Regions from separate parts of the Anaerosporomusa subterranea genome, predicted to be linked through region 1. Evidence: riboswitches for the same ligand, from Rfam matches in the RefSeq annotation. Region 1 holds a riboswitch; each other region holds the start of a gene.

Region 1 (7,079 bases):
GATGGTATGCTGGTCGATCAACTGGAGGCTGCGATACAGACCAAACGTCCGAAATTCATTTATGTAATTCCCTCATTCCAAAATCCTACCGGCATTTGCATGTCGCTGGAGCGTCGCCGCCGTCTGGCGGAACTGGCTGCCCGCTACGAAATACCAGTTATTGAAGATAATCCTTATGGTGAGCTGCGCTATGAAGGTGAAGCGATTCCGGCAATTAAGAGCCTGGCAGACAGTCCTTGGCTAATGTATGCCGGGACTGCATCAAAGATTATTGCCCCTGGTCTGCGACTAGGCTGGCTGGTTGCTCATCCAGAATTTATTGAACGAGTCGCTACTGCTAAACAGACAAGTGATGTGCTTTCTAATTCCTTAACCCAGCGAGCAGTTCATCGTTATGTTACAGATAATGATCTGGATGCGCATATTGAGACCATTATCAACCAATATCGCCTACAGAGGGATGTGATGTTGGCAGCGATGAAACAGCATTTTCCAGCAGGTGTAAAGTGGCAGGCCCCTCACGGCGGGATGTTTCTCTGGGTCACTTTGCCAGACGGCATGGATGCTTCAGCGCTACTGCCACTAGCGGTTGAGCAAGCAAAAGTTTCCTATGTACCAGGAACGCCGTTTTATGCTGATAACAGCGGCGCCAACACGCTGCGGCTGAATTTCTCGAGCCCTACGCCAGAACTCATTGCCGAAGGTATTGAGCGTCTGGGTAAACTCCTGAAAAGCTATATGAATGGATAGTAAGAAGAGGCTGTGCCGAAACGAAAGTTTCGACACAGCCTCTTTTGCATGCGTATGACTATTGTTGAATGGGTTGTTCCAGCTCTGTCATCAGGTTGGGGTAAACGAATTGGCAGGAATCGGGATACATGCCTAGCTTGCCCAGTTCTTCCATGACGACCACAGACACAGGGGTCTCAAAAGAGACGAGATTATCGTCAGTTAGCATGGGGGCATCTTCGACAAGGATTACTAAGTAGAGTTTAGCTTCTGGTGCGTTTTCCGGCACATCTTGGCGATCAAGCGGTATTTGCGGGAATAGGCGCAAGGTTGCGCAGTATTCGCCTGATGCATCTGTAATTTGAGCCCGGTAAGCATTCAGCCAAAGAGTACGTGCTAGCTTTACAGTAAATGGTGTGTTAAACATGGAGTTCATCCTTTCGTGTGAGCTTGTATTTTATTATAACATTGTCTTGACAGACGGCAAGTGCTGATGGAAAAAAAACAACGATCCGGACGCCGGATCGTCATGTATTAAGCGTTGCTAATTACGCAGAGAGGGGCTGTTTATTAATATCCTTCTTTTTCTTCAATTGGATGAACATGACCACAGCCAGCAAAACTATTCCAATTACGTCAGTGAATGTGCCCGGATCGATCAACATTATGCCACCTACGCCGGCCATGATGCGCTCAGGCCAGGACATGGGAGCAATACAGAAACCGATCATAGCTGCGCCGAGTCCTGTCATGCCAGGGTGGCTGAGATGATGTTTTGTAAACATATCGCTTTCCTGCCAATAATTTTACCAATAAATGAAATATTGCTATATATTCTGTAAATAATGAATGCTGGATACTATATACTTAATTGTTCTTTGTGATAACACAAATGTAGCGATGAACAAAGATGAGCTTTTGCATTTTTTTGTCATCGTAAGCAGGACTTCTTGATGCATCATTGAATATAATACAGATAACTACGCACAATTTAACAGTAGATTAGTGGGGATAGGTGCTTCGTGAAGCTTAATTGGGAAGTCCGGTGCGATGCCGGCACGGTCCCGCCACTGTAAAGGGGAGCCTGTTCTGCGATATACCACTGGGTTTATTCCGGGAAGGTGCAGACAGCAATGATCCCAAGTCAGGAGACCTACCTATTCTGACACACCGTTATGACCTACGAGAGATAGGCAGGTGGGATAGGTGTTTCTTTTTAAGATTGTAACGCCCCCTGCTCAGGGGCGTTTTCTTTTGTTTGGTCATTTTCGCAAAAAACTATAGGTTCTATCATCTATGTTTAAGAAAGAAGGTCACGATTAATGCGGATTGCGATTATTTCTATAACCAATGAAGGGGCTTTACTGGCACAAGGTCTGACTGCTTCACTTAAGGGGGAAATTGATGTTTTCGCCAAGGTAGGGCGTAATCCGGCTGAGGCCAAGGAATATGAGCATCTAGGTCAATTAGTTGCGAGGCTGTTTCATCAGTATGATAGCTTTGTATTTATCATGTCTGTGGGTGTTGTGGTTAGAGTAATCGCCCCTCATGTACGTGACAAGCGCTATGATCCAGCGGTAGTTGTGATGGACGAAACTGGCAGTTATGTGATCAGTTTGCTTTCCGGCCATCTAGGACACGCTAATGCTCTGACTTGCATAGTGGGCGAATCAGTTAAGGCCCATTCTGTCATTACAACAGCCACTGATGTTCTGCAAAAGCCTGCGGTTGATTTATTGGCGGTAAAGATCAACGCTACTATCGAACCGTTTGAAAATTTGCACACGATGAATGCTGCTATTGATAAAGGTGACAAAGTATCATTCTTTATTGATTCGACTCTTGCTAATTGTGAGACATATATTGCCGCAGCTGAGGAATTTGACGTAAAGCTGATTGATATAAAGGAATTAGCTGATGCCGCAAGCTATGATGCGGCGGTCGTCATCACAGACAAAGAGTTGTATATGGTAAAACCGTATGTGTTTTTGCGGCCAGCTAGTTTGGTGGTTGGCATAAATTGTCGCCCAGGAACGACAGGCTCGGAAATTCTGGGAGCGATTGCTGACGCTTGTAGAAAAGCGGGCCGCAGTACGAAGAGTATTGCTGCCATTGCTTCCAGTGTTGTTAAGGAAGATGAAATTGGTGTGTTGGCCACCGCTCAGCAAATAGAGGTTCCAGTGCGCTTTTTCAATGCTGAGGAATTGAACCAATGTATCGAGAAATTCGGACTCAAAAAATCGGCAATTATCGATGAAAAGTCAGGGGCGAGCATTGCTAATATATGCGAAGCAGCAGCTCTGGTTGCTGCTAAAACCGACAGTCTGATTCTAGAGGCAACTCTTTATAATAATGTAATGATAGCAATTGCTGAGGCTAAATCACCGTGGTGGGAATAGATCCTGTAAAATTGATGAGCAAGACAAGGAAGGGTTAGATGGGAAAGATCGTATTAGTGACTGGCGGCGCCCGTAGCGGAAAAAGCCGATTTGCTGAACAATATGCCAGAAATCTTGGAGACAAGCTAGCTTATATTGCGACAGCTCAGGTGCTTGATGAGGAGATGGCTGACCGGGTAAAACTCCATCAGGGACGACGGTCGGAAAACTGGCATACGTTTGAGGCTGCTTTTGCCGCCGAACAGGCGATTCAGGCTGCCGCCGATTTTCCAGTAGTATTGTTTGATTGCCTGACAATATACACTGCGAACCTGTTGTTGGCAGAGCAATCTACTGACATAGAAGCTAGGCGTGAAAGCGTGCTGCAGCAGGCGGATCTGGTGATCAAGGCTGCGCAGGCCAGCAAGTCGACGATTATATTTGTTGCGAACGAAGTTGGCATGGGTATTGTGCCTGATAATGCGTTGAGCCGAGAATACCGTGATCTCGCGGGATGGATCAATCAAAAGGTTGCTGCTGTCTCTGACGAGGTGCATTTAGTTGTCTGTGGCTTGGCGGTTGAACTAAAGAAATTGGCTCAACCTGTGCAGTTGTAATAAACAAGTGCTCGGAGGTATCATGCGGGATTTTATTACCGGCTTGCAGTTTTTAACGACGATCCGACTCTGGCCGGAAACTGAGTGGTCATCAGAACGATTCGGTCGCAGTGTACGCTATTTTCCGCTAGTCGGAGCAGTGATCGGGCTTGTATTGTCTGTGAGTTATATTTTGCTGTCACCCTGGCTGCCGATACATTTGGCAGCAGCTTTATTTATCATCGGTAATATTTTGTTAACTGGTGGTCTGCATTGCGATGGCTTTATGGATACCATGGATGGAGTGCTGTCTGGACGATCGCCGGAGCGTATGCTCGAAATCATGAAAGATAGTCGGGTAGGGGCCAACGGCGTGATCGCATTTCTTTGCCTGATTCTTTTGAAATGGTCAATCCTGCTTGATTTTCCTGCCGCCGCTTTGCCTGCAACATTGTTTGCAGCTCCTATCATTGGTCGGATGGGAATGGTAGCAGCAATTACATCCTTTCCTTACGCTAGGCCCCAAGGAATTGGCAAGGCATTTGCTGAATTCGCCGGCGGCAATAGCTTGCTTTTTGCTCTGGCTAGCGGTTTAGTCCTAATTAGCCTCCTGGGTTGGCCGATAATAGTAGCGGCTTTAGTTGGCCTCATAGCAGGCATGTTGTTTGCCCGCTCCGCTAATAAACGGCTTGGGGGAATTACTGGCGACATTTACGGCGCAGTTACTGAGATCACTGAGCTGTGCTTTTTTGTTGCTGCCCTGGTATTGACCAATTTCATTGTTGCCTGATTTACTATTTGCTGCGGATAGGCGTAATGATAACTGAAAATACTGGAGCATGCAGCGGAAATACTGAATGAAAGGTAAGGAATCAATGGCAGGTGAGAAGATGACCCGGATTATTTTAGTCCGGCATGGGCAAACAGAGTGGAATATGCAATTCAAGTACCAAGGTCATAGTGAAGTTGATCTCACTCCGACTGGGGTTAGACAGGCTGAACGAGTAGCAGCTCGGCTTGCAAATGAACCGATTTGCGCTGTTTATTCAAGCGACCTGGGCCGAGCGTTAAAGACTGCAGAACATATCGCTTTGTCGCATCACTTGTCTGTTACGCCGGTGAAGGGTTTGCGCGAGTATCATTTCGGTGAGTGGGAAGGCCTGACCTTTCAACAGATTTCTGAGCGTTGGCCTGAAATTAGCGTAGATTTCTTTAAGAATCCAGATTCTGTCCGCGTTCCCGGTGGTGAGACCTTTGGTGAAGTTAAAGCTAGAGCAGAGGCATCTGTCCGAAAACTGGTTGATTTACACCCTGATCAGACAGTTGTTCTCGTCTCCCATGGCGGTACGATACGCACCATTCTCTGCGCCGCTCTTGGTCTGCATCTTAACCGTGTCTGGGCTCTGCGCCAAGACAATACAGCAGTTAATATTATTGAATATTACCAAGAAACAGCTATTGTTACGCTAGTCAATGATATTCACCATTTGTCCGGCGAATAGAGCCTTATAGCAGGAGTTTCCAGAAGCGCGTGGAATACCTTTGTATACCAGTAGCTATCTGTGGCATAGTTTTTAACAGGATGGCTAAAATACTGACTGACTGGTTAACCTGAATAGACAGTTCAGAATATACTGGAATGTAGCGAGAGGAGCATTGTTATGGATGCCGTGACCAGTTTTTTAAATAAGAAGATTTGGGCAATCGTAGGAGCAACTGATAATACTGAAAAATTTGGTTATAAAATCTACAAATGTATGAAAACTGCTGGTTATACCGTTTATCCGGTCAATCCTGGTGTATCCGATATTCAAGGTGTGAAATGTTATCCTCGCTTGCAGGATTTGCCGGAACAACCGGAAGTGGTTGATGTGGTCGTACCGCCGAAAGTGGGCGAACAGATTATGAAAGAGTGCGCAGAGGCAGGGATAAAGAATGTCTGGTTGCAACCTGGCGCTAACGCAGAGAGCGTATCGAAGCTCGGTAAGCAGCTCGGTCTTGAGGTAATCGATACAGGTTGCGTCATGTCTGAGATTCACGTTCGTGGCATATCGCACAAATAGATAGGAATTTGATAATTGAAGGAGGTTATTCAATGTCTAGTGTCATTAATACAAGTGAAGCTGCCTTCCAAGATGATGTTCTGGAAGCTAAAGGTCCTGTTCTAGTCGATTTCTGGGCTCCTTGGTGCGGTTATTGTACAAAACTGTCACCCATTTTGGATGAAGTAGCAGGAGAACTGGGCGATAAAATTAAGATTGTTAAAGTTAATGTCGATGAAAACCGGGCGATTTCTCAAAAATATGGTGTAATGAGCCTGCCGACTATGATGGTCTTTAAGAATGGTGAACCTGGCGAGAGATTGATGGGGTTTATGCCGAGAGTGAATTTGATCGCAAAACTGAATCCGCTCTTGTAACCTGTAAACAAAAATATGAACGCCGCGGCGTTCATATTTTTGTCTGCCTGAGAATAGAAAAGTAACAAGCTATTGAACTGAGAAGGCAGACAGGAGAGTGCACTATGCAGCAACCGTTAACCATTATGCTGATCGGCGCCCCAAATGTCGGCAAAAGCATGATTTTTAACTATCTGACAGGCATGTATGTTACGGTGTCGAACTATCCGGGGACAACTGTAGATGTCAGTCGGGGCAAACTGGTTCTTGATGGATTGTCTTATGAGGTGGTTGATACGCCGGGAGTCTACTCATTGATCCCGATGACAGATGAGGAGCGGGTAACCCGGGAATTATTATGTGATGGCAAGCCTAAGCTGATTATTCATGTGGTTGATGCCAAACATATTCATAGAATGACGCATCTGACATTAGAACTGCTGGACGGCGAATTTTCCGTTATTGTCGATCTTAATGTGATGGATGAAGCGGAACAACTGGGTATGTCAATTGACTCTGTAAAGCTGTCTGAGGCGCTCGGCGTTCCAGTTATCAAGACCTCAGCAATTAACAGAAACGGGCTGGAGCAACTTAGGCAGGCGATCCGTCAATACCGATTTCGTCACTTGTATCGAACTGGCTTTGACAGTGAGCTTGAAACATCAATTGCTGCGATTGGTGATTGTATTGAAAAACCCTCTGGCTATGGCATGTCCCCGCGATTGATCGCGCTGTTGCTACTACAAGGGGATGCTGCAGTTCGGGCTCTGGTAAAGCGTGAAGTCCTATTTAACGAGATTTTGCAGTTAGTTGATCAAGCGACAAAACAGAATGGACAACAATTGAGTTTTGCCGTTATGGCTCAACGGCAGGCCGCAGTAGAACGAATATTGGGGCCTTGTGTACTCTCGCGCCAAATTAACCGTAGAATAATTGGAGAAACGGCAAGCAGACTAACGCGGGAACCGCTTACAGGCA
Region 2 (7,079 bases), on a different contig from region 1:
AAAATCTGCTCTCTGGTTACAATCTGCTGATGATTTGCTACAAGAAATTCTAGAAGATCATATTCTTTTGTGGAAAGCCCCAACGGTTTACCATCGGCAAAACCATCGCGCACTCGGCTATTTAGCGAAATGCCGCCATAAGCCAGCTCACCATCTAAACCTTGATTACTCTTGCGACGGATTTGTGCTTTTACCCGGGCCAACAGTTCCCGAATCGCAAACGGTTTTACCAAATAATCGTCTGCACCGGTTTCTAAACCAGTGACACGATCATCCACACTATCCCGCGCCGTCAGCAAAAGTATGGGGACAGTATGTCCATTATTCCGCAAAGATTTTACAATCTCCAGACCGCTGAGTTCCGGCAGCATAATATCAAGAACGATTAGATCATAAATATCTTGTTCGGCCATGTATAAACCTTCATCACCGGTTGCCGCCTCATCGACAAGATAGTGTTCCTCTTTCAAAAGCGAAACAACAGCTTCTCGTAACACGCTGTCATCTTCAACAACAAGAATCCGCATATACTCGCCCCTACTCTCGTTCCAATTCTATATACTGAAATCATTATAATTTAATTCTAAATCAAATAGTTTTGAAAATCCATAGCACGATGAACACTAGCGGCATTATCGACAACAGCAGACCTTATTTATTACGATATCGTTGTTCTACCTTTCGCTTGTTTAATGACTCCAAGACCTTTCGGGCAACCAGTTGCACTAAGGCAGAGTTAAAAAAGAACGTTGGCAATCGAGTCAGCGTTCTTTCATTTCTAATCTTTTACTGTTTTGCTTTGTCGCAGCACCCCTGGCCCATCTTGGGCCACCGCCACTTCGGCTTCGCCGAAGGTTTTCATATCGTTTAGCATATGAAGTGAGGCGTCTAACAACCTGATGCCTAATGCCGCCCCTGTTCCGTCGCCTAACGAAAGATCAAGGTCGAGATGAGCCCGCAAACCCAGTTTGTCTAACGCGGCCTGATGGATAGAATCTGTGCCGCCGTGGGATGCGATCAAATAGTCTCTGACCGACGGTGCGATGGCAACCGCAATAAGAGCAGCGGCGCTTGTCTCCAGATCGTCCAGCACCACGGCGGCCCCTTCCGCCGCAGCGCCCAGGATAACTCCTGCCAATCCGGCGAGCACCAGACTACCCGTCTTTTCTAACATAGCAAGCAAAACATCTGCGCTCTGAAAATCCATTGCCAATCCTGTTTGAATAAATAATTCAGCGGTCTGTCGGGCATCATGACTAATCGTGCCAATTCCCACCACCTGTGTTCCATGCTTCATTTGCGCGCAGGCCGCATCAATTCCAGTCTGAATTGCTTTAACAACCTGATCATGCGTCAAATTCGTCGATTGGGGAATATCCACAGACTTACTCATATTAATTAGTGCCAGTTCTGCGCCGGCATGCTTGGCGAAGCCTGTTACTGCTGGGCTTGCTGCACAGGGACCGTCAGTTATAACAAGAATTGCTTTGCGCAGGCGCTTTGGTCTAGGATCGCCGGTAATCCCTGACAGTTGGCGTGCCAGATGTTCAAATGCGTTAAGACTTGCAAACGGCTTTGTCAAGTTGTCTATACGCAGTTGGCAAGCTTCCATCGCCGCCACATCCAAAGGTTTAATTTGTGCAGTTATATCGCACAGCACGCGCCCGACGTCGCGAAATGCTTCGGTTTGGGCAGTCAAAGCCTGACAGGACGTAGTGCTCAGATCTAGGCTTTGCTGCGTTACAGCGTCGGCGGTCAACATATCGACCACGATCGAGGCGCCGATTGCCTCTCCCAAACGAACCCCCATGTCAACACAAGGTTTCAAATCCAATAACCCCAGCGCAAACCGATGCGCCGGTTCAGCCGATAAGTGAGAAGCAAATAGGTATTGTTTGCATATCGGCTGAATAGCAGCAGCAATTAGCGCTGCCGCGGTCGTGTTTGATCCATCGATGATCACGGCACAGCGATTGGCCGCAGCGCCGAGAACAACACCTGCCAAGGCACCTAGTTCAAATCCGCCGACCTTCGACAATACGTCAATTCCGTCGCAGGGATTGGGATGATTGACAGCGAGCCCTTGACGAACGATGTTAATCTTCACTTGCATTCGGCTATCTGATATTCCTGTTCCGCGTCCGGTTACCACTTCAGGTTCAAGCTGAGAGAAGGCAGCAACGATCGCCGCGCTGGATGACGTATTGCCGATACCCATTTCCCCCAAGCTAAAGCAATTGTATCCTTGCTTAACCCGATCATTGACAATTTCAATACCTGTCTCGATCGCCTGTATTGCCTGGGCACGCGTCATAGCCGGGCCCTTGGTAAAGTCTGCGGTTCCATAGGCAATATTTCGGTTCCATAAGCCTGGGACATGCGACAAATCCCCAGCCACCCCAACATCGACTACCACCATATCCGATCCGGAAAAATTCGCAAATGCATTGGCGCTTGCGCCCTTTGAAACCAAATAGTTGGCAGTCATATGTAGGGTCGTTTCCACTGGATACGCACTGATCCCATGAACAGCCACCCCATGATCAGCGCAGGCAACAACCATGCACGCACGCGGTGGTAGCGGCCGCAGTTCGCCTGTTATTCCCGCGTATTGACTGAACATGCTGCCTAAACGCCCAAGCGCGCCCGGTTGTGTAAGACGATCGATCCGTTGCTGCACCTGTTCGCGGATCAACGTATCCGGAACGGTAATCTTCGCCAATGTTTGTTGTAGTAAATTCATCATTTCCTCCTGCATAAACAATCTTTTAAGAGGAAAATTACGTTAACCACAGAGTGCGCAGAGCACGCAGAGGGTACTCGCAGAGGGTTACGATTGCTAGTTTAGAACACAGTTCCTTATTGCCTCTGTGTACTCGTCGAACCCTCTGTGTACTCTGTGGGAAACGTAACCCAGCCTCCTAGTTACTAAAAAAGAAGGCTCTTTTGGTTACCCAAAAAAGCCTTCTTTATCCATGAAGGTCTTCAAACGGCAGAGGCAGGTCTCCTGGCTCCCGGTTCATTGAATCCTTACGCCTTCCCCTTGCGAGTGGCATTGTAAGTTCTCCCCGGTACAGTGGTGGGTCCGCGCCTACGCATGTCGCCATGCTCAGACTTCCCTATTCTCCTCCCAACGGGAGGCACCTAGGCCGTAGTTGTTATATAATTGTTTTTAGTATACAGAAATTATCAACCCTAGTCAATATGCGAAGTGGGTTTTGATCAGCGGCCAAAACTCTTGATCCTCGCTACCCAATTTCCACAGCGCTATGCCGGCAATGTCGTACTTGTTGACCAAGTCTAACTTAAACCGCAAGCTATGACTGTTTTCAAACCATACTTGATGACTGACTCCATCTGGGCCGGTATAGTTGAAGTGAGGCGATTTCGACGCATCATCCCACTCGACTTTGGGATTAAAGCGGCTGATTAGACTCTGGATTGCTGGATACTCAAGGCTCTCTACCCCTTTACTAGACCAATCATAGCCATAGCCGGGAATGCCAAGATACAATTTGTGTTTCGGGATAAAGGAAAGAGCATACTGCAAATCCTGCTCCACGGAGACAATGTCTGAGACCGCGCCTGCTTCGCTCCAGCCACCGTGGTAATCATAAGTCATTAGCATGATCTTATCTGCATACTGAGCCAACTTCGCATAATCATAAGCTTTTGATATATCACCCAATTCATTATGCTTGGGGAACACGTCAATTGTTACCACATAGCCTTGCGGCTTCAAACGAGCATAAAGTTCTTTCATAAAAGCGGTCAGATTGTCGCGGTCACCTGCCGGCACTTCTTCAAAGTCAATATTGATTCCATCCATCTGATATTTTTTGATATAAGCTTCCAGATTGTCGATAGCTTTCTTGCGCAGCGATGAGTTAGACAACACAGTATGGATAGGCTTCACAGATCCTGTGCTTTTCTCATTGTTCACCAGCAGCAATGTCTGAATCGAGTTCGACTTAGCATACTTAACAACCGCCGCATGATCATTACCACCACGGTTGGCGACAGAAGCGTCGCGATTTAAGGTTGCCCAAAACGGCGCAATCGTGCCGATCGAATCCTTGTGTTTAACCATGTCATTATATGACGCAGTATCATTTCCCCACCATTCAGCATAGAACCCGATTACCTCTTTTGCCCCAGTCGGCTTAGAGATTACTGGTGGAATCGTTGTCGGAGCCGAGACGACCGGTTCGCTTGGACTGAGATTTAGCAAACCATTGAACAAGTCCCCAAAGAAGGCCAACACAGAAGCAAAGAAGCCCTTGTCTGAGTCACCGCCTGTTGGAGTTGAAGCGGCAAAGGCCGGAACGGGAAGCGTGAAACTGACACACAACACTAACAGCAGAAAAACCGCGATACGTTTAGAGTTCATTTCAAACCTCCTATTCTGATTGAAAGCCGATCTATATTATGTTAACATAATTCAACTTTTTCAGCAATCCCTCTGAATTTTAGCTAAATACCTTTGACAGATAATGTGAAATATTGGTATACTACGAAAATAACGGCAACGAGGCCTGTCTGAGTAATTCAGCCATGCCTCGTTGCTTTTTTGCGAGGTGAAAATAGAAATGGACAACAGTAACATGATTGACGTCTCTATCTTATTAAGCGAATTAAAAACAGCAAACGCCGAGATGGGCAAGGTCATCAGCACTATCCAGCAAATCGCTCAACAGACGAACTTATTATCTTTAAATTCAGCCATCGAAGCTGCAAGGGCCGGGGAAGCTGGTCGCGGATTTGGAGTTGTAGCAGACGAAATTAAGAAATTAGCAACTCGCAGTTTTGCCTCAACAAAGGAAAGCACCAAAATTATCGAGAATATCCAGTCCAAAGCTGACGAAGTAATCGCTGTGCGAACAGCTGATGTCGCCTATGACACCATCGACAAAATTGACCGCAATCTATTCGAGCGCAATTGCGATGCCCAGGCTTGGGCAAGTTTTTCTCAGGTGAAGAACTCCTTATGCTCCACCGAGCCAAATCGGGTTGAGCAGGCGAACAATTTATTAAAGACACTCGTAGATATCTATGAAGTCTATTTTGACCTCTATGTGCTTGATACAGCAGGAACAATTGTAGCGACAGGCGTACGCCGTGAACTTATTGGTAAAAATATGGCCGATCGAGATTGGTTCAAAGAAGTTAAGGCCGCTAACTCTATATCGGTAACTGATTTATACTTATCTTCAGTAGAAAACCGCCACACCGTGGCCTACTCTTGCCCAATAATAGGTGAATCAGGACAAGTCGTCGGCTATTTCTCCTCTCGTTTTAATTGGGATTATATCTATGATATTTTAGATTCAGCTCGAATCGGCAAAAACGGTGATATAGCGATAATCAATAAAGACGGCTATGTTATTGCCTGCCCCAGCCGAAAAGGCATCTTAACCGATAACTTAAGCCGGTTAAAAGCGGCTCAGTGTGCAATGAGCGGCGAGACTTACGGCTACACATTTGAAAAAGATGCTCGCGGCAGCAAGATTTATGGTTATGCTCGCACACGTGGCTATAATGCCTATAAAGGAAAGGGCTGGTCTGCCATCGTAAGTACTACGCTTTAGTCGTCCACGGCCTTTGGAGAAAGTGCGGGGTACGATAGGATAGCACGAACGCCACAAGCGGTACTAGCGCCACTATGGACACTTTTAAGAAAAAACAAGCCTGCTCCTACGAAAGGAAGGCTTGTTTTTTTGCCCCATATCCCATTAAAGGAAAAATCAGCAATATGTTGAAACAAAGTACTAATTAGTCTATTTTGAATAATAATTATATAAATGAAAGGGGCTCGTGACTATGGCAACAGTACAAACCCAATATCTTGGCGATCTGCGCACTGAATCAGTTCATCTGCAATCTGGCAGCAAACTCATTACTGATGCGCCAACAGACAATCATGGTAAAGGAGAAGCCTTTTCACCAACCGATCTGGTCGCGACTGCGCTCGGCGCTTGCATGTTCACTATTATGGGCATTGCAGCGAAGACGCATGGCTTTACCGTTGATGGCGCGAAAGTCGAAACAACCAAGGTCATGGGAACTAATCCGCGCCGGATCGTCGAACTCATTACTGAAGTCACCCTGCCGCATAACAACTACAGTGCTAAGGAAAAGAAGATCATCGAACTGACAGCGAAGGAGTGCCCGGTGTTTAATAGCTTGCATCCGGAGATGAAAAAGACGATTACGTTCGTTTATGGGGGCTAAGAAAACAGGTACGTTAACCGCAGAGAGCGCAGAGTACGCTGATGCGCAGAGGGCTACGATAACATTGGGTTGAACCGGCTAACGCAACGACTTTGCATCATTCTTCTCCCTTAGCGAGGCGCATAGCGCCCTTCGCGTTTTCGCGGCCAGTGATTTTCGTTTCTTGCCTTATCTGACCTTTTTACCTTAGACAATTTGGCAACTGAACAAAAAGGGAAAGATCGCCGCGCTTCGCTCGCGATGACACGTAGTAGGTTGTCATCGCGAGCAAAGCGTGGCGATCTTCTGACTAACAGCTTCTTTCTGGAACGATTACTTTCTAAGCGCAATCTTCATAGACCTGCAGGCTGCAACAATCGTCTCTTCACTACGCAGGTAGCACAACCGAACATAACCCTCGCCACCGGGTCCGAAGCAGGTACCTGGTACAAGTGCAACTCCTGCCTTCTTGAGTACGAAGTCGGCAAACTGTTTGCTGGTCATGCCTGTTCCGGTGATATTGGCAAATGCGTAAATGGCACCTTTCGGCATAGCGCAGGTGATGCCTGGGATCTCATTTAGCTTTGCGACCATTAGGTCGCGAAGCTTTTTATATTGACGATTTCGCTTTTCTATCAAGTCTTGGGGCGTGTTTAACGCACTAATGCCTGCATATTGGATAAACGGCGGAATGCAGGTGTAGACAGTCTCAAACATTTGACTCATCTTTGCGATCAAATCGACAGGCCCAATTGCATAGCCAAGCCGCCAGCCTGACATCGAATGGCCTTTCGAAAAACCGCTCAGGATAATCGTACGTTCACGGCACTTATCTAAACAAGAAGGCGAATAGTGGTTTCCCTCATAAA
Region 3 (7,079 bases), on a different contig from region 1:
TTGAATGGAGGATTGGTTTACTATGACAGCTTCAGTAGACTTGATTGCGCGGGCAGAATCTGCGCATGAATTAACTCATGCAGAGATTGAACAGATTTTAGCGGACGACTCGATTAATGATATTCTCTTTGCTGCTGCTGATCGTGTACGCGATAAATATGTTGGTGAAGAGGTTCACTTACGCGGTCTGGTCGAGTTTTCGAATATTTGCAAACAAAACTGCCGTTATTGTGGACTGCGGCGTGATAATCATGACATCGAACGATTCCGTCAGACACCGGACGAAATCGTGCACATGGCGGAAAAAGCGGCGGCGTTCGGCTATAAAACTCTGGTGCTGCAATCAGGCGAAGATGAATGGTTTACGGTCGAGCGAATGACAGATATTATCCGCCGCATTAAAGCCCTAGGGGTAGCGGTGACAGTCAGCATTGGTGAAAAAACGTCTGAAGATTATCAAGCATATCGGCAGGCCGGAGCTGATCGTTATCTATTGCGAATCGAAACAACCGATCGAGCTCTGTATGAGGAACACGACCCAGGCATGAGCTTTGACAATCGCCTACGCTGTTTAGAGGATTTACGGGCTTTGGGCTATGAAGTCGGCACAGGCTGCCTTATTGGCTTGCCTGGGCAGACGCTTTCCTCGCTGGCGGATGATATCCTCTTCTTTAAGAAGATCGATGCTGACATGATTGGCGTTGGGCCGTTTATTCCGAACCCTGACACACCACTTAAGGATGCGGTAGGAGGCTCGTTTACCCTGGCGCGCAAAGTTATGTCTCTGGTCAGATTATTATTGCCAGACAGCAATATTCCAGCGACCACGGCAATGGAAAGCCTGAATCCGCAAGGGAGAATGATCGCATTGCAGAGTGGTGCTAATGTGGTCATGCCCAATGTGACTGAAGGCAATTACCGCCGAATGTATGCGCTTTACCCAGGAAAAATCTGCATTAATGATACACCGGGACATTGCCGGAACTGCATTACCGGTAAGATACAGGCGATTGGGAGGCGGGTTGCTGACACCCAGGGCTTTCGCAAAAAGGCGCCAGACCGTTGATAAAGGCTCATCTGCGTTGTTACGCCCGCTACCCATTGCTTGCGTACCCGTATCGTACGCGGCGCTGCAGGGTCAGCGGGCGCGCCTAGCATATAAACCTTTCTGAACGTCTGGACGAAAGATTGTTGAGAAGGGGAGACGTCTATTGACAATGGTCATTTGGCGGGGCTATAATTACAATAATATACAGCTTGCATACAAAAAACAAAGAGACTGTAAACACACGTAATTTACCGATTAAAACAGCGCTTTTGCGCTGAGGAGGGGAACTCTATGTCCGATAAAACGTTTGAAATTGGCTTTGGCAGAGGTAAGCTTACGTTTACTCTTCCGGCTGAAAAGATAATCCAAGAAATCGATGGTCGTCCGGTTGAGCCTATTACTGATATCCCGGCGGCAGTACGTCATGCTCTGAATCATCCAATCGGTACTCCGCCACTGAAGGAAATCGTAAAATCTGGCGAGAGTGTAGTGATTGTCGTTAGCGATATCACCCGGGCTTGGATCAGGCACGATCAGTTTCTGCCCACTTTGCTAGACGAGCTCAACGCAGCCGGCATACCGGATAGCGATATTTCTATTGTTGTGGCCCTTGGCGCTCACCGTCCCCATACACCGGAGGAAGATATCCTGGTGTGTGGCAAAGCGGTATGTGACCGGGTCGCAGTCTATCAGCATGATGCGTTTAACGAAGAAAACCTGGCCTATATCGGTACAACCAGCGGCGGCACCGCAGCATATATCAACAAGCAGGTAGCCGAGGCTGACCGGTTTATCCTGACAGGCGGCATTGTCTATCATTTGATGGCAGGCTTTGGCGGCGGGCGGAAAAGCGTTATCCCAGGCATCAGCGGCTATAAGAGCATTCAAGCCAATCATACCTTCTGCCTCCATAAAGAAGTCGGCAAGGGACTTAATCCTAACTGCGGCTCCGGCATGCTTGACGCCAATGATATGAACAAAGATTGCTGCGAATATACCGCTTTGGCTAAACCAGACTTCTTGTTGAATGCGGTATTTACTCCTGACGGCAAATTTGCAAAGTTTGTTGCCGGCCAATGGCACGATGCCTGGCTGGAAGGAACCAAAGCCGTTGAGCAAATTTACGGCATTCCTGTTGCCGAGAGAGCCGACTTAGTGGTTGCTTCCGCCGGCGGCTTTCCCAAAGACATCAACCTGTACCAAGGCTCCAAAACGATTGATAATGCCTATCTGGCAGCTAAGCCGGGCGGAGTCGTCATTTGCTGCTTGGAATGTCCTGACATCTATGAGCCGCCTGAGTTCAGCGACTGGTTTAAGCATCCGACTCTTTTGGAACACGAACTGGCGCTGCGTGCCGGCTTTACCGTCCCGGGCTATGTAGCCTTCAAATGCGCCAATATTGCCCGCGAGGTTTCACTGATTATCGTTACTAAGCCGGAAAATGCCGATTTTATCCGTAATGCAGGCATGATCCCGGCAGCCAGCGCCGAAGAAGCGACGGCGATTGCCCGCGAGAAACTGGGGAGAGAGGATTATAGCGTTATACTCATGGGCCACGCAGCCAATACAGTTCCCGTACTAGGGCGTTGATATACCCCATCTGCGTTGTTAGACCCAAACAGCCCTTGCTAGCGTACCCGTATCGTACGCGTCGCGGCGGGCTGTTTGGGTCTGCCTAGTGATGCTACCAAACTAAGATGCATCATATATATTCTAGTCTCATAGGTAACAACATCTGGGGCATCTGAACGCCCTAGGGATCGGTTATGTGATATAGTGCTCATTGAGAATTATTTCCACAAAAAAAGTTGCTAAAACATGATTTAGAGGGATTGACATAAGAATAAAGATTGTATATACTATACAAGTACCGCACGACATGACTCCGTAGCTCAGCTGGATAGAGCGTTTGACTACGAATCAAAAGGTCGCAGGTTCGAATCCTGCCGGGGTCGCCATTTGTAGTTGCCGGCGTCAGGCTAACCTGACGCCGTTACTATCACAAATTGTTAGTTTGGTACCTTGACATAACATTACCTACATGTTAAAATGTATAGCATCGTTGGTTTTGTTAAATAATATGGTGGCTGTGGTGAAGTGGTTAACACGCCGGATTGTGGCTCCGGTATTCGAGGGTTCGAGACCCTCCAGTCACCCCAACTTTATGATTAATTCTATATAGGGGCGTAGCCAAGTCGGTAAGGCACGGGACTTTGACTCCCGCATGCGTTGGTTCGAGTCCAGCCGCCCCTGCCATTTTGACCCACTAGCTCAGTTGGTAGAGCACCTGACTTTTAATCAGGGTGTCGTTGGTTCGAGTCCAACGTGGGTCACCAGTGCAGAAAAAGCCTTTCAAACTTTGTTTGAAAGGCTTTTTTGCGACTATTGTAACTGTCACCTTGCGGTGCAAGGAGCGGAGCACTAGCGCGGCTAAGGACATACGTATTGTGTCGCTAGTGTATCGTTAGTGCCGCTTGTGTTCAGCATACTATCGATATGTCTCGGTTATCTAGGTTCTTCATAACTAGAAAGCAGTTGACTCAAGTACTGGTAATATGCTACCATATAAATTGTTAAAAATTATGACGGACATTTGACAATTTTATATATCGAGATAGGTGCCCCCTTATGGGGCTTAATAGGGAAGACCGGTGTAATGCCGGCGCGGTCCCGCCACTGTAATGAGGAGTAAACCCACATAATGCCACTGGGACGAACGTCTTGGGAAGGTTTGGGTGAGCGATGATTCAGAGCCAGGAGAACTGCCTATCTAACAGTCACCGTTGTACTGTGGCTACCCTAAAACTGTAAGTATTAGGGTTGATACGGTACTCACCCACGCGCGATGGGGAGGGGATTATTAGAGTGATCTATTTATCTATCCTTCCCGGCATGTATTGCCGGGATTTTTAGTTAGACAGGTTTCTTTCATAAAAATAGCCCTTCCTGTATAGCACAGGGAGGGCTATTTATTTGTCAAACAGTTTCTCGCTATTTTGGCTGGCGGGGAAATTAGCTATAACTAAATCCTTTTTGTCGTTGCGGCAGGTAAGCGCAACATGTCTCCAATGGAGACATTCCTTTTTCCAATACCATTTTTATAATAGATAAGACTTATACGATAGCAGGAGAAGAGGGTGATCATTTGTCAGACAAACAGGGGTTAATCATTGTTCATACAGGCAACGGCCCTGAACTGCATTTGGTCCTCACTGGGCGCGATGCAAGTCCATTGCTTATCGAAAAGGCCGACCTTGTTACAGAAATGAAAGAAGTCAAACATCCCTATCAAAAAGGAATTACAGCTCAAAAAGGGATCGAGTTTTAAGTAAAACTCCGCGTACTCTGTGGCTAACGTTTCTCGTTGTCTGCGGTTACGTTTCAAGAATAATTGCATATTGGGCGGAACAGGTGCCCGCAAGGGCTTAATAGGGAAGACCGGTGCAATGCCGGCACGGTCCCACCACTGTAATGGGGAGCAAACCCAAGATAGTATCGTGTTACACAGGATTAGGGTTGACACAGTACTTAGCCACTGGGACGAAAACTCCTGGGAAGGTTTGGGCGAGCGAAGATCCAGAGCCAGGATAACTGCCTGTTCCGTAACTACCTTTATACCTACGAGAGATGGGGAGGGTTTATTAGGTGATCTATCTATCATTCTAATCTTCTATCCTTCTCGGCATTTTTTACCGGGATTTTTATTTGGCCAGGCTCTTCTTATAAAATTACTACTTCAGAAGGGATGACTTTGTATGAAGAAAAAGAACATCTGGATGATTGGTCTCGCACTCACGCTTGGATTATTACCTCAACAGGCATTTGCCATGCACATAATGGAGGGATTTCTTCCGCCAAAATGGTGTATTGCTTGGGGTACCTTGACAATCCCGTTTATAGTAGCAGGGTTCTTCTCGATTCAAAAGACGGTTAATGAACATCCCAAAACAAAAATGCTGCTGGCAATGGCAGGGGCATTTGCATTTGTATTATCCGCGCTAAAGATCCCTTCTGTTACAGGAAGCTCTTCACATCTTACTGGTGTTGGGTTTGGAACTATTTTATTCGGACCCACGGCTATGGCTGTACTGGGATTGATAGTTCTACTATTTCAAACTATCTTGCTTGCACATGGTGGATTAACAACACTTGGAGCTAATGCTTTTTCCATGGCAGTTGTTGGACCTTTAGTTAGCTTTGCTACATATAAAATTATAAAAAAGGCAAAGGGACCACAGTGGCTTGCGGTTTTCCTTGCAGCAGCCCTTGGTGACTTGCTGACTTATGTGACTACATCTGTACAGCTTGCACTTGCCTTCCCGGCTGAAACAGGTGGTTTTGTAGCCTCCCTTATCAAGTTTATGGGGATATTTGCGATAACACAGATACCACTAGCTATCAGTGAAGGTATTCTGACGCTGATGATGTTTAATGCGATTGCAGCATATAGCAAAGATGAACTTAAATATTTAAGAATACTGTCAAAGGAGGCTTAGATATGTCTGAAGATGCTTTTAAACAAGATAAGAAAAATCATGTAATGATAAAAAATCTTATCCTGAGTGCAATTGTTATTGGCCTTACTGTTATACCACTTTCAATGCTAAGAGATGCTGAATTTGGTGGCTCTGATGATAAAGCCGAAGCTGCCATAACAGAAATCAATTCAAACTATACGGCCTGGTTCTCACCAATCTGGGAGCCGCCCAGCGCGGAAGTAGAAAGCTTGCTTTTCTCACTTCAGGCAGCTGTCGGATCAGGTATAATTTTCTATGGATTAGGATATATGCGAGGAAGGAAGAAGCAAGAAGACGCGACTAAGGAATGATGAATATAGACAAATATGCGTATATGTCAAAACTAAAACATACTGATCCTTTGCAGAAACTGATCTTTTCCGTTCTTACCCTTTGCGTATGCCTCTGGGCAGATTCTATTCAAGTATCTGCTTTGGTGCTGCTAATAATGGGATGGTGTACTGTCTATAAAGGCGGTACTCCATTGGTTTTATTTTTAAAGATGATGATGGCGCCAACTTCTTTTTTGGTCATAGGGGTATTGCCGATAGCTGTAAATCTTTCTTTGAATAAGGAAATTTTTCTTTTTTCTATTTCTATCTTTGGAGCGTATGCAGGCGTAACCCAGTCAAGCATTCAAACAGCAGCGCATCTGGTTGCTAAGGCTTTGGGAGCGGTAGCATGCCTGTATTATTTGTCGCTTAATACACCGATGGTGGATTTATTGGCTGTACTCCACAGACTGAAAATACCAACACTTTTTATTGAGTTAATGGGACTTATTTATCGGTTCATCTTTATACTTTTTGAGACTGCTGAAACGATGTTTACAGCTCAAAGCTCACGCTTGGGGTACACGAGTCTTGCTTCGTCATACCGCGCCCTTGCTGCACTTGCGACAACTCTTTTTATCAGTGCCTTCAAAAGATCTGACGAACTATACACAGCTCTTGAGGCTAGAGGGTATGACGGTGAACTCAATGTACTTGAAGAACCGTTTAAAGCTCATTGGACTGAGTACATTTTTCCGGGGTTGGTAAATTTGTTCCTGATTTTGATAGCTTGTTTTGAAAAGATGTACTGGGGGTAACTTTATGGCTGAAAATATATTGGAAGTGCGAGACCTCCAATACAAATATAGTGACGGAACACATGCCTTAAAGGGCTTGACACTTGGAATAAAGCAGGGTAAGTCAACTGCTGTTTTGGGAGGCAATGGAGCAGGAAAATCAACGTTGTTCCTTTCTCTCAATGGAATATTTAAACCTACAGCCGGTGAAGTTTTATTTAACGGCATTCCTCTGGATTATTCTAGAAAAGGACTTAAAGAACTTCGGAAATCTGTGGGTATTGTTTTTCAAGACCCTGACAAACAATTGTTTTCAGCAAGTGTATATCAGGATATTTCATTTGGGGCGATGAACATGAAATTACCTGAAGAAGAAGTTCAGAGGAGAGTAAATATTGCCATGGAGCGAACGGGGATAGTTCACCTCAAAGACAAGCCCACTCAC

Evidence for each region. Region 1 has a riboswitch for cobalamin ahead of AXX12_RS04565 (cobalt-precorrin 5A hydrolase). Riboswitches for the same ligand answer to the same signal wherever they lie in the genome.
Region 2: it holds a riboswitch for cobalamin, as region 1 does, so the genes downstream of both, cobT (nicotinate-nucleotide--dimethylbenzimidazole phosphoribosyltransferase) here and AXX12_RS04565 (cobalt-precorrin 5A hydrolase) in region 1, are expected to answer to the same signal.
Region 3: it holds a riboswitch for cobalamin, as region 1 does, so the genes downstream of both, AXX12_RS11775 (energy-coupling factor ABC transporter permease) here and AXX12_RS04565 (cobalt-precorrin 5A hydrolase) in region 1, are expected to answer to the same signal.

Annotation. Positions count from the first base shown of each region.
Region 1 covers NZ_LSGP01000013.1:206,567-213,645, forward strand. The annotation lists gene AXX12_RS04550 (aminotransferase-like domain-containing protein) at 1-750, shown strand, start outside; gene AXX12_RS04555 (hypothetical protein) at 809-1,156, opposite strand; gene AXX12_RS04560 (hypothetical protein) at 1,278-1,514, opposite strand; cobalamin riboswitch at 1,726-1,904, shown strand; gene AXX12_RS04565 (cobalt-precorrin 5A hydrolase) at 2,052-3,128, shown strand; gene cobU (bifunctional adenosylcobinamide kinase/adenosylcobinamide-phosphate guanylyltransferase) at 3,167-3,724, shown strand; gene cobS (adenosylcobinamide-GDP ribazoletransferase) at 3,747-4,493, shown strand; gene AXX12_RS04580 (histidine phosphatase family protein) at 4,594-5,205, shown strand; gene AXX12_RS04585 (CoA-binding protein) at 5,365-5,766, shown strand; gene trxA (thioredoxin) at 5,799-6,122, shown strand; gene feoB (ferrous iron transport protein B) at 6,227-7,079, shown strand, end outside.
Region 2 covers NZ_LSGP01000017.1:910,974-918,052, reverse strand. The annotation lists gene AXX12_RS11705 (response regulator transcription factor) at 1-527, opposite strand, end outside; gene cobT (nicotinate-nucleotide--dimethylbenzimidazole phosphoribosyltransferase) at 779-2,746, opposite strand; cobalamin riboswitch at 2,981-3,163, opposite strand; gene AXX12_RS11695 (glycosyl hydrolase family 18 protein) at 3,200-4,390, opposite strand; gene AXX12_RS11690 (methyl-accepting chemotaxis protein) at 4,590-5,588, shown strand; gene AXX12_RS11685 (OsmC family protein) at 5,821-6,231, shown strand; gene AXX12_RS11680 (pyridoxal phosphate-dependent aminotransferase) at 6,544-7,079, opposite strand, start outside.
Region 3 covers NZ_LSGP01000017.1:923,763-930,841, forward strand. The annotation lists gene hydE ([FeFe] hydrogenase H-cluster radical SAM maturase HydE) at 23-1,066, shown strand; gene larAH10 (NPN-dependent 2-hydroxyacid racemase, LarAH10 family) at 1,340-2,638, shown strand; tRNA gene AXX12_RS11750 (tRNA-Arg) at 2,930-3,006, shown strand; tRNA gene AXX12_RS11755 (tRNA-His) at 3,132-3,207, shown strand; tRNA gene AXX12_RS11760 (tRNA-Gln) at 3,229-3,304, shown strand; tRNA gene AXX12_RS11765 (tRNA-Lys) at 3,309-3,384, shown strand; cobalamin riboswitch at 3,648-3,832, shown strand; partial or broken gene AXX12_RS11770 (cob(I)yrinic acid a,c-diamide adenosyltransferase) at 4,245-4,376, shown strand; cobalamin riboswitch at 4,441-4,661, shown strand; gene AXX12_RS11775 (energy-coupling factor ABC transporter permease) at 4,804-5,544, shown strand; gene AXX12_RS11780 (energy-coupling factor ABC transporter substrate-binding protein) at 5,547-5,876, shown strand; gene cbiQ (cobalt ECF transporter T component CbiQ) at 5,873-6,655, shown strand; gene AXX12_RS11790 (ATP-binding cassette domain-containing protein) at 6,660-7,079, shown strand, end outside.